DNA from 3 places in the Paenibacillus sp. AN1007 genome. Region 3 is predicted to be linked to each of the others. Evidence: riboswitches for the same ligand, from Rfam matches in the RefSeq annotation. Region 3 holds a riboswitch; each other region holds the start of a gene.
What was found. Region 3 has a riboswitch for cobalamin ahead of ABXS70_RS18995 (ABC transporter substrate-binding protein). Riboswitches for the same ligand answer to the same signal wherever they lie in the genome.
Positions count from the first base shown of each region.

Region 1: another riboswitch for cobalamin. It lies ahead of nikB (nickel ABC transporter permease); the one in region 3 lies ahead of ABXS70_RS18995 (ABC transporter substrate-binding protein).
Region 2: another riboswitch for cobalamin. It lies ahead of cobJ (precorrin-3B C(17)-methyltransferase); the one in region 3 lies ahead of ABXS70_RS18995 (ABC transporter substrate-binding protein).

Region 1 is NZ_CP159992.1:5,505,054-5,508,334, forward strand. It holds gene nikC (nickel transporter permease) at 1-615, opposite strand, end outside; gene nikB (nickel ABC transporter permease) at 616-1,554, opposite strand; cobalamin riboswitch at 1,712-1,907, opposite strand; gene ABXS70_RS24790 (AraC family transcriptional regulator) at 2,008-2,844, opposite strand; gene ABXS70_RS24795 (alpha-glucosidase/alpha-galactosidase) at 3,069-3,281, shown strand, end outside.
Region 2 is NZ_CP159992.1:6,364,710-6,367,990, forward strand. It holds gene ABXS70_RS28570 (uroporphyrinogen-III synthase) at 1-547, shown strand, start outside; cobalamin riboswitch at 805-994, shown strand; partial or broken gene cobJ (precorrin-3B C(17)-methyltransferase) at 1,371-3,281, shown strand, end outside.
Region 3 is NZ_CP159992.1:4,210,847-4,214,127, reverse strand. It holds gene cbiB (adenosylcobinamide-phosphate synthase CbiB) at 1-248, shown strand, start outside; gene ABXS70_RS19000 (histidine phosphatase family protein) at 242-955, shown strand; cobalamin riboswitch at 1,134-1,263, shown strand; gene ABXS70_RS18995 (ABC transporter substrate-binding protein) at 1,716-2,711, shown strand; gene ABXS70_RS18990 (iron ABC transporter permease) at 2,708-3,281, shown strand, end outside.

The sequences.
Region 1 (3,281 bases), 1.3 Mb from region 3:
GCCCACGTCCATCATCGCCATCACGATCAGGGGAGGCAGCATGTTAGGCAGGATCGTTCTGCCAATGATCTGAATCTTACGCGCACCGCTGAAAGCGGCAGCAGTGACGAATTCTTTTTGCTGAAGAGAAATGACCAAGCTTCGGGCCATGCGTGCATACTTTGCCCACCAGACCACCGAGAGTGCCGCTACGGTATTTAACAATCCTGGGCCCAACATGCCTACCACGGCAATTGCAAAAATCAATCCCGGAAACGCCATCAATGTATCACACAGCCGCATAAGCACCGTGTCCACCACTCCCCGGACAAAACCTGCAATTACACCAACCACTGCACCCAAACTGAAGACGATCCCAATCATCACAAACGTAAGCAGCAGTGAAGTCCTTGCTCCGTACAGAAGTCGAGACAGGACACATCGTCCGAGCTGATCCGTCCCAAGTGGATATTCGGGGCTGGACGGCTGCAGCACTTTGGCAAAATTCGTGGCGAGTGGATCATGCGGAGCCAGCAGTGGGGCAATCAGAGCCAGAATGATCCAGCTCCCGGCCAGAGACAGCACAAATACAAAGCTGCGGCGTTGTGTCAGCCATGCTCGAATTGCTGCGCTCATCTAAATGTCCACATCCAATCGAATGCGCGGATCACGCAGATGTGTCCATAGATCAACAAGCAGATTCAGCGTAACGTAGATGATCGCCATCCAGATCACATATCCCTGTATCAAAGGATAGTCTCGTGTAAAAATCGCATCCACTGCCATCTGTCCCACCCCCGGCCATACGAATAAACTTTCGACTATGGCTGCTCCGCCGAGCAGTGCACCTGTTGTCATACCCAGAAGGGTCACTATCGGCAGCAGTGAATTCGGCAAAATATGGCGCCATATGATGATTGACTCCTTCACACCTCTTGCCCTCGCCCCCATGACGTAATTCTGACTGGTCTCCTCCAGCATCGCTGCACGAATCTGCCGACTGTACTGCGCAATCAGCGGAATGGCCAGCGTGACCGCAGGCAGGATCAGACTGTTCCAGCCGGAACTGCCCATGACGGGCAGCAGCTTCAGCTGCACCCCAAACACCAGCATCAGAAGCATACCCAGCCAGAAGCTTGGCATGGACAAACCGGCAAAGGAAAATAGACGAATCATATAATCCAGCCATTGATTTCGCCGTACAGCCGAGATGATTCCCAGCGGAAAAGAGATCAATATCACCAGAAGCATGGCACTTCCCGTTAAACGGAGTGTTGCCGGAAGACGCGCCAGCAGCACCTCCATTACCGGACGGTCATACTTATATGACGTACCAAAGTCTCCGGTGACCACCTGCGCAAGCCACGTTCCATACCGAACCAGAAACGGCTTGTCCAATCCCAGTTCCACTCTCACTTGTCTGACCAACTCATCCGAAGGTGTGATTCCAGTGGACATCAGCATCAGTCTGGCGGGATCGCCAGGGGAAAGATAGGTTAATAGAAATGTCAGGAAGGTAATGCCAAACAGAACGGCAACCAGTTGTAATAATCGTTTAACGATATATCTGCCCAATGAAAAACGTCCTTCCCGATGTATTGCGCATATCTTTATGTCCATTCAATCCAAAAAGACGCCCTTCTCCGTTACACGGAATGAGGACGTCTTAAATAAACAGATTTTCAGAAAAAATCATGCTCTTTAAACACCTTCCTATCTCCCGTAGGGTACTGCTGTGTTTGTCAAACCTGGCAGGTCTCCTGGCTTCAGCATCATCACCATAGCAGCTCCTTCCCGATCTTCCCAAGATCAGTGGATATGCTGCCTGACTCCTCTGTTACAGTGGCGGGACCGCGCCGGCATCACACCGGACTTCCCTTTTAAGCTTCTGTCCAAGCGGACAGAGCACCAAGTTCCACGTATTTAATTCAGCTTAATGTTGTTATCTGCTGCACTTCTGTATCAGTATAGCGGCATACGGAATAATGTTCAAAACTTTTCTTTCAATATTGAAATTGATAAATGCGGCTAATCTCGCACTCGCGAACCCTTCGGCGATATGCCTGTCACACGTTTGAACATTTTGGAAAAGAGCAGCGGGTCGGTGTATCCAACGGAGTGGGCTACTTCACTCACGGACAGCATCGGGTTGCGCAGCAGCTCCGCTGCACGATTCATGCGATACTCCAGGAAAAAGGCCTGCAGTGACTTGCCATATCGCTCTTTGAACAATCCTGATAAATAGGTTCGATCCAGCCCGACAGCCTGTGCGATATCCAGAATTGAGGTGCGCTGGCTGTACCTGTTCTCCATAAACTGCACAGCCTGCCGAATATAAGTTTCTTTGGGCGAAAGAAGCGGGCTTTCTTCCTCTTTAATCGGTGCGGATGCAATTAACGCTGCCATAAGTCGGTATAACAAACTTTGATGCATCACATCTCCTCCTGGAAGTTGGCTCGTTCCTGCTCTAAGCATTTCATCATACAGCGCTGCCATGGTATTCGGTTCATGAGCAGTAAACACCGGATGGGCCTCGCTTAACTGTGCACGCTGCATAAAGGCTTTTGCCTGTACACCTCTGAAGCCAAACCATGAATATGTCCATGGCTCCTCTGCATCGGCCTCATAATGGATAACTGTGTCGGGTAATATGAGAAATCCTTGGCCCTCACTCAGATGATATTTCCGATCATCCATATACACCGTGCCATGGCCTTCATGAATGTAATGCACAATATAGGAATCACGTACCCCCGGTCCCCAATAATGGGCAGGATCACATGCCTCCCATCCATAAAATAATAAGACCAGCTCCATCTGTGTCCAGCCCGCAGAAACGACATTCATTTCAATTTTCCGGCTCATGTTAACCTCCTTTCGACGTTGATGATCAACTATCTTAAATGAAACCTGGATAGTCCCCACTTGTATTCACACTAAATTATAACAGGTGAAAAACGCAAATTATTCATGAAAACGAAAACATAAATGGGATTATGCCATGTTTGGGAGGGGTTGAACCATAGTGATATGAGCCTGTTCGGCCTATAGTTGGGGTACAACATTTTTTCGGGAAGGATGAACATGGGATGAATAAAATTACGTTTCTTGGTGCGGGCAGCACCGTTTTTGTTAAAAATGTATTAGGTGATGTCATGATGACGGAGGCTCTGCAGGATTTTGAACTGGCCTTGTTTGATATTGATGCCGAGCGTCTCGGCGACTCCGAGCGCTTGTTAACCAGCTTGGCCCAATCGCTGGGCAGCCGCTGTTCCGTGAAGACATATCATGACCGCAAGGAA
Region 2 (3,281 bases), 2.2 Mb from region 3:
CGCAGCCAGAGGATACAAAACGGTAAATGCACTTCGGAAGCTGAAGTTAACACCTTTGGTACGAGACGATGATGGCAGTACGGACGGATTGATTCGTGAGTTCGGCTCGCATGATCTCTCAGGTAAAAAGGTGATGCTGCAGCTGCACGGAGAAACGGCCCCCAAGCTGGTCCACTGGCTGGAAGAGCAGGGAGCCGTCGTACGCCAAGTGCTGCCTTATCGTCACGTACCACCGGAAGAAGCTGCGTTGAAGCAGCTTTTGGATGAAGTCCTTCGGCATGAGCTGCATGCCGTAGCTTTTACAAGTGGTCCGCAAGTTCGATTTTTAACGGAATATGCCGCTTCTCAAGGAAAGCTGGAGCAGATGCTGAAGGCCTTCAGGGAAGGTGTAGTTCCGGCTTCCGTCGGTAAAGTGACCGCAAATGCGATGCGTGAGGAAGGCATTGAAGCACTCGTTGTACCGGAGGAAGAGAAGATGGGTGCACTTATTGTTGAACTGGGGCGTTATTTTGCTGCTAATCCGGTTGGTGTCCGGGGGGAGTCTTAGAGGGAGCTCTGGCGGGAATGAGTTGAGAGCAGCAGCGTATACGGAGGCAGGAAGGCACGTCAGATCACTGGATGAAGAAAACGTAAACGCGTGGAGAGTTAACGCTGCAGGAAAAAACAGAAGCTTGTTATACAGGATACATAAAGGTTCTGGTCCGTTTGGCGGATCAGGATCTTTTTTCATTTTTATCCGAAAATCAAGATATGGACAATATTCATTATCGTGGACATTTTTTCCTGACCGATGGTATGATGAAATCAATATGAAAGCAGCAAGGTGCTCTTGCGTAAAGCAAGAGGTAACAGGGAATCGGGTGCAAGTCCCGAGCGGTCCCGCCACTGTAATGGTGAAGCGCTTTTCAATAAACGTCACTCGGAAAACGGGGAAGACAGAAAAGAAAGCTGATGATCCAAAGCCAGGAGACCTACCTTGCATGTGTCACCAAACCCTTCGCGGAAAGGAGTGGTGTACGATAAATTCGGAAAGGGACAAACATCAGTTTGTCCTGAAAGGCCTTATATGGGCTGTTTTGGTCGTGTGTACCTCCTTTTTTGGGGGATTCATGCGTTCGTTTCCTGAGTTTAAGTACATGCGTATCTCATCCGTGAACAGGATGAGATTTTTTTGTTTTTCGGACAGCAAACAGCTTCAGGATCAGGCGAAAAATGAGGAGTACCATCAGCATGAAGTCAGGAATACCGCATATCACGGGGAACTTGCTGCCTGTAATCAAGAGAGGAAGTTCTTATCAATAAAGTTAACATTTTAGATAAATAGGCTGAGATGTAAACCGCGTGACGAGTGGAATGAGGGAGGAAGAGATATGCAAAAGCAAGGCAAACTGCTGATTATCGGGTTCGGCCCGGGTGCGATGGAGCATATAACGAAACGGGCACTGGATGCACTGCAGGAAAGCGAGGTTATTATCGGATACAACACTTATGTGGATCTGATTCGCCCACTGCTGAATGGACAAGCCATTGTACGTACGGGCATGACCGAGGAAGTCAGCCGGGCACAGGAAGCGGTGAGACAGGCGGAAGCAGGTAACATTGTGGCCGTAATCTCCAGTGGAGATGCAGGGGTATACGGCATGGCTGGACTTGTCTACGAGGTTCTGATGGAGCAGGGCTGGAAGCCGGACACAGGCGTAGCCGTTGAGGTTATTCCCGGCGTGTCAGCTGTTCAGTCCTGCGCTTCCCTGCTGGGTGCACCCGTAATGCACGATGCGTGTACGATCAGTCTCAGCGACCATTTGACACCATGGGATACGATTATTCGCCGGGTTGAAGCGGCAGCAGCGGCTGATTTTGTCATTGCTCTGTACAATCCCCGCAGTGGACGCCGTACACGCCAGATTGTGGAGACGCAGGAGATGCTGCTTCGTTACCGTGATCCCAAGACACCGGTGGGTCTGGTCAAAAGTGCGTATCGGGAACGTCAGGATGTGGTCCTGACGACACTGGAAGATATGCTGCATCACGATATCGGTATGTTGACTACCGTAATTATCGGCAATTCCTCAACCATGATGTACGAAGGACTCATGGTCACTCCGCGCGGATATCAGCGGAAGTATACGCTGAACTCCGCGGAACAGCCGCTCAGACCTCATGAGCGGCTGCGCACCGAAGCCGAGCCATGGTCGCTCGGCGCACAAGAAGCCCGCGCTGCCGCCTCCGGCGAGGCAGCGGGCGATAGCGCGGCCCGCGATGCGCAGGCCGCGCTAACGGCGGAGCCAGCCCTGCACGGCGCGAGCGCCGGAGCGGGCACGGCTCCGCAAGGGCAGCCGCCCGCTGGTGCATGGGCGGCGACCCCGCCTGCAGCAAGCCCGGCGCGCGGTGCCGGCACCGCCGTGCTTGCTGCATCGCGGTCCGTGCCCGCGGCGGCAGAAGCCGCACCGCGCGCCGCTGCTGCTGCGCCGCGTGCCGGCGCTGCCGAGCTTGCTGCCGAGGCGCTGACGCGGCTCGCGGCAGGCGGTGCGCTCGGGGGCGAAGCGGCAGGCCGCTGGCTGGACGCGGCGGCGTCAGGCCCGGCGGCCGTGGCGGCGCATCGCGCTGACGGCGCTCGGCGGTTGGCACCCCAGCTCGGCCCGTGCCGGGACGCAAGGCGCCGCTCTTCGAGGTCGGCGTAGCGCCCGGCGTGGGCAACAAAAAGTTCACCGCCGTCCAGATGGCCCTGCTGGCGCAGTGCGCAAGCGAGGACGGCGAGCTGGAGTATACGCCGGAGCACCAGATCATTCTGAGGGTGCCGACGTTTGAACCGGATGCGCTGGTGGAGCAGCTGCGTGCAGCGAATTTTATCGTTGTTCCCATCGGTGATGTCATCAAGGTCAAAGCCTGTGATTTCTGCAATCTGGAGAAAGATGATGCCGTTCCGATGGCTAACCATCTTCAGGACGTGATTGGCGGATTATCTGCTCCGAAGGAAACCAGTGTAGCGCTGAACGGTTGCGGTATGGCTTGTTACGGCGCGGTGCTGGAGGATATTGGTATCGTTTACCGCAAAGGCGGATACGATCTGTTCCTTGGCGGCAAAAAGTTTGGGCGCAACGCACATCCGGCCCAACCTGTAGCCGAGGGTATTCCCGGTGATGAAATTGGCGGCATCGTAGAACGCATCGTGGCGGAGTACAAGGCAAAGGGCCATCCGAACGAGCGCTTTCACAAGTTTTTCAAACGTGTAGGGGTTATTCAGGGCTTCCGCCATGTGGATGCACCAGTCACCGTCGAAG
Region 3 (3,281 bases):
CCAGTCCCAATAGCGGTTTTCCCGAATCGGCAGTGGCCGGAGCACTTGGCATTCGGCTGGGCGGACATAACGTGTATCACGGTATTGCCTCGTTTCGTGCTTATATGGGCGAGGCTGCGCGGCCGATGGAGGCCGAAGATATTGTACGAACGACAAGGCTAATGTTTTGGTCAGCTGGCGCTTTTGTGGGCCTTTGTTTCTTAGCAACCATGGGTGTGTGGTTAATAGGAGGTGCGCTATTGTGGTAATTAAAGAAGGGCAGGAGCAAAGTGATCCAGACTCTAGTGAATCAGAACAGAATGGATCGCAGCACGGTGAGTTAGAACAGTTTGGATCAAAACAGTCTTCGTCAAAGCGGAGCATTGTACTGATCCGTCATGGAACAACCCAGTGGAATGTGGAAAAAAGATACCTGGGGCATACCGACATTGGTCTGCTGCCGGGTGCTCAAGAAGAGCTGGCTCTGCTAAGCCGGCAGTGCCGCAATCTTACATGGGACGCCGTATACTGCAGTGACCTTCTTCGCTGTCGTCAGACCTTGGCGTACACCGCGCCTCAGGCTGCTGCACAGGCAAAGTTGGATGCGCGCCTGCGCGAGAATGATTTTGGACAATGGGAAGGTTTGACCTACGAGCAGCTGCAGCATAATCCGCTCTACCGGCGCTGGATCGATCAACCGCAGGAGGTTGCGCCGCCTGAAGGGGAAGCATGGCCGTCATTCGCGGGACGAATAGATTCTTTTCTGCATGAACATATCTGGTCAGGCCGGACTTCACATAGAACATTGATTGTGACACATGGCGGAGTCATCCGTTACATGCTGTCCCGTCTTATTGAAGGTGTTGGATTCTGGGATACACATGTGATCCCGGGACAGGCGATTCAGGTATACATTGAAAAGCAGGGGAACCGCTGGCTTGGCAGCCGTGTGAATTTTCCGTCTATCGGCTTGTAAGGCGGTGCAATATACCCTATAATCACAACAGAAGTGTGACTCGGTACGAGCATATTGGTGTGATAGGCTGCAAGGCCTGAGCTGATGTGATTCGTGCGGAGCTAACTGCATCTATCGGTCACATGGATTAACCATCATTAACGACCAAGGGTCCCGCGTGTGAAGCAGATGTTCATGATGAGCAAAGACAAGTCATGATGTGCACAAGGGTAAATGGGGAAGCTGGTGTAAATCCAGCACGGTCCCGCCACTGTGAAACAGGAGCCATCCTGTAAGTCAGATTACCAGCCCTGGACGTACAAGCCGGTGTTCCTTCGAGGAAAGGACAACGTTTCGGGCCATTCTGTGCGTGAGCGCTTCCTGCTGCACATATACAGACTGCCATATGCGAGACGTCATCCCTGATCCTTATGTGAGGATTAGGGATTTTTCTTGTTGTACACGATGTGATGAAAAATAGTATGTTACACGGGGCCACTCCGAGTGCAGTACCATTTTCCGATTGTTATTATCCCTAGATTTTTTTGATTCCCTTATTCAAAGGGAAAAATCCGGTGATAGGCGTATGCTTTCGATGCAGCTTTCTTACAGAAAGCTGCAGGCGAGCACTTCGTTTCTCCAAATTGGTTCTGCACTCTCCGTTAAACGTGTACACATCTTCATTTTCGTTTCATCGGAACACACCAAGATGGGGTAGAGCATTAAGATTGAGGTATTATGTAACAACAATAGTACAGATAGAGAAGGGGAGTTTAAATTAATGATTAAGAACTGGAAAGCACTCACGTCACTGTTGAGCGCAGCGATGCTGGCACTGGCGCTCGCCGGATGCGGTAATGCAGCAACCAAAGAAGGAGCGGGCAGCACACAGCAGCCTGCACAAGAGCAGTCACAGGAACAAACGCAAACCGATCTGAAAACACAATATCCGCTGACGGTTACCGATGCAACAGGTGAGTCTTTTACTTTTGAAAAGGCACCATCCAAAATTGTCTCGGTATCTCCGGCTGAAACGGAGTCATTGTTTGCGCTTGGCCTGGACGAGCAGATTATAGGGGTATCGGATTACGATGACTACCCGGAAGCGGCGAAAGCAAAAGCGAAAATGGGCGGGATTAACAAACCCAATGAAGAGTCGGTTATTGCCGCTGATGCGGATATCGTATTCGGAGGTATTTCGTTGAGTGAAGATGCAGTGAAAAAGCTGCGTGATTTGGGGATCACCATTTTCAAAACCGATCCTAAATCCATCGACGATGTAATGAACAATATCGAAACGTTTGGTAAAATTACAGATCATCAGGAGCAGGCTCAGAAACTGATCACACAGATGAAGCAGGATGTAACGAACGTAACAGAAGCGGTCAAAGCCGTGAAGCCGGAAGAGAAAAAGAAAGTATATGTTGAGTTCTCTCCAGGCTGGACCGTAGGTAAAGGTGAGTTCATGGATGAACTGATCACGACAGCTGGAGGCACCAATATTGCTGCGGACAAAGAGAGCTGGTATCAGATTAACGAGGAAAATGTAATCGCCGCTAATCCGGATGTTATTCTATACGCAAACGATGTAATTGACGAAAACTCCAAAACGCTGGATCAGATTATCAAATCGCGCAGCGGCTGGGATCAAATCACAGCCGTAAAAAACAATAATGTGGTCGGATTGGATGCCAACTTGCTGAGCCGTCCGGGCCCACGTGTAACTCAAGGATTAAAAGAAGTAGCCAAAGCGATCTATCCTGATCTGTTCAAATGAGCAAAAAGCTGATCCTGTACGGAACGATAGGTATAGGGCTGCTGATGCTTACCGTGCTCATCTGCACGGGCATTGGTTCGGTGGCGCTGCCCATCCGGGACATTGCCGGTATTCTCATTCACAAAATGCCGTGGGTGGGCGACTGGATCACACCTGATTGGAGCAGGGCTGCCGAACAGATTATCTGGAAGGTGCGCTTTCCACGTGTGCTGCTTGCGGTGCTCGTTGGAGCTTCGCTGGCCATTGCAGGCGCGGGCTTTCAAGGAGTGCTGCGCAATCCGCTGGCAGATCCTTTTACACTAGGGGTATCCTCAGGAGCTTCGGTGGGGGCGGCTTTCCTGATTTTCTTCGGACTGCAGTATGCCCTGATCGGAATCTGGACGCTGCCGCTGGTTGCTTTTCTGACCGGGGCCATGACGCTGTGGTTCGTCATGACGCTGGCTCGTGAAGGACGCAAAATACCGACACACAGCCTGATTCTGGCAGGTGTTGTTATGCAGAGCTTTCTGGGTGCGGTCGTTTCCTTCCTGTCGACCATGTCCAAGCAGACAATCAATGAAATTATATACT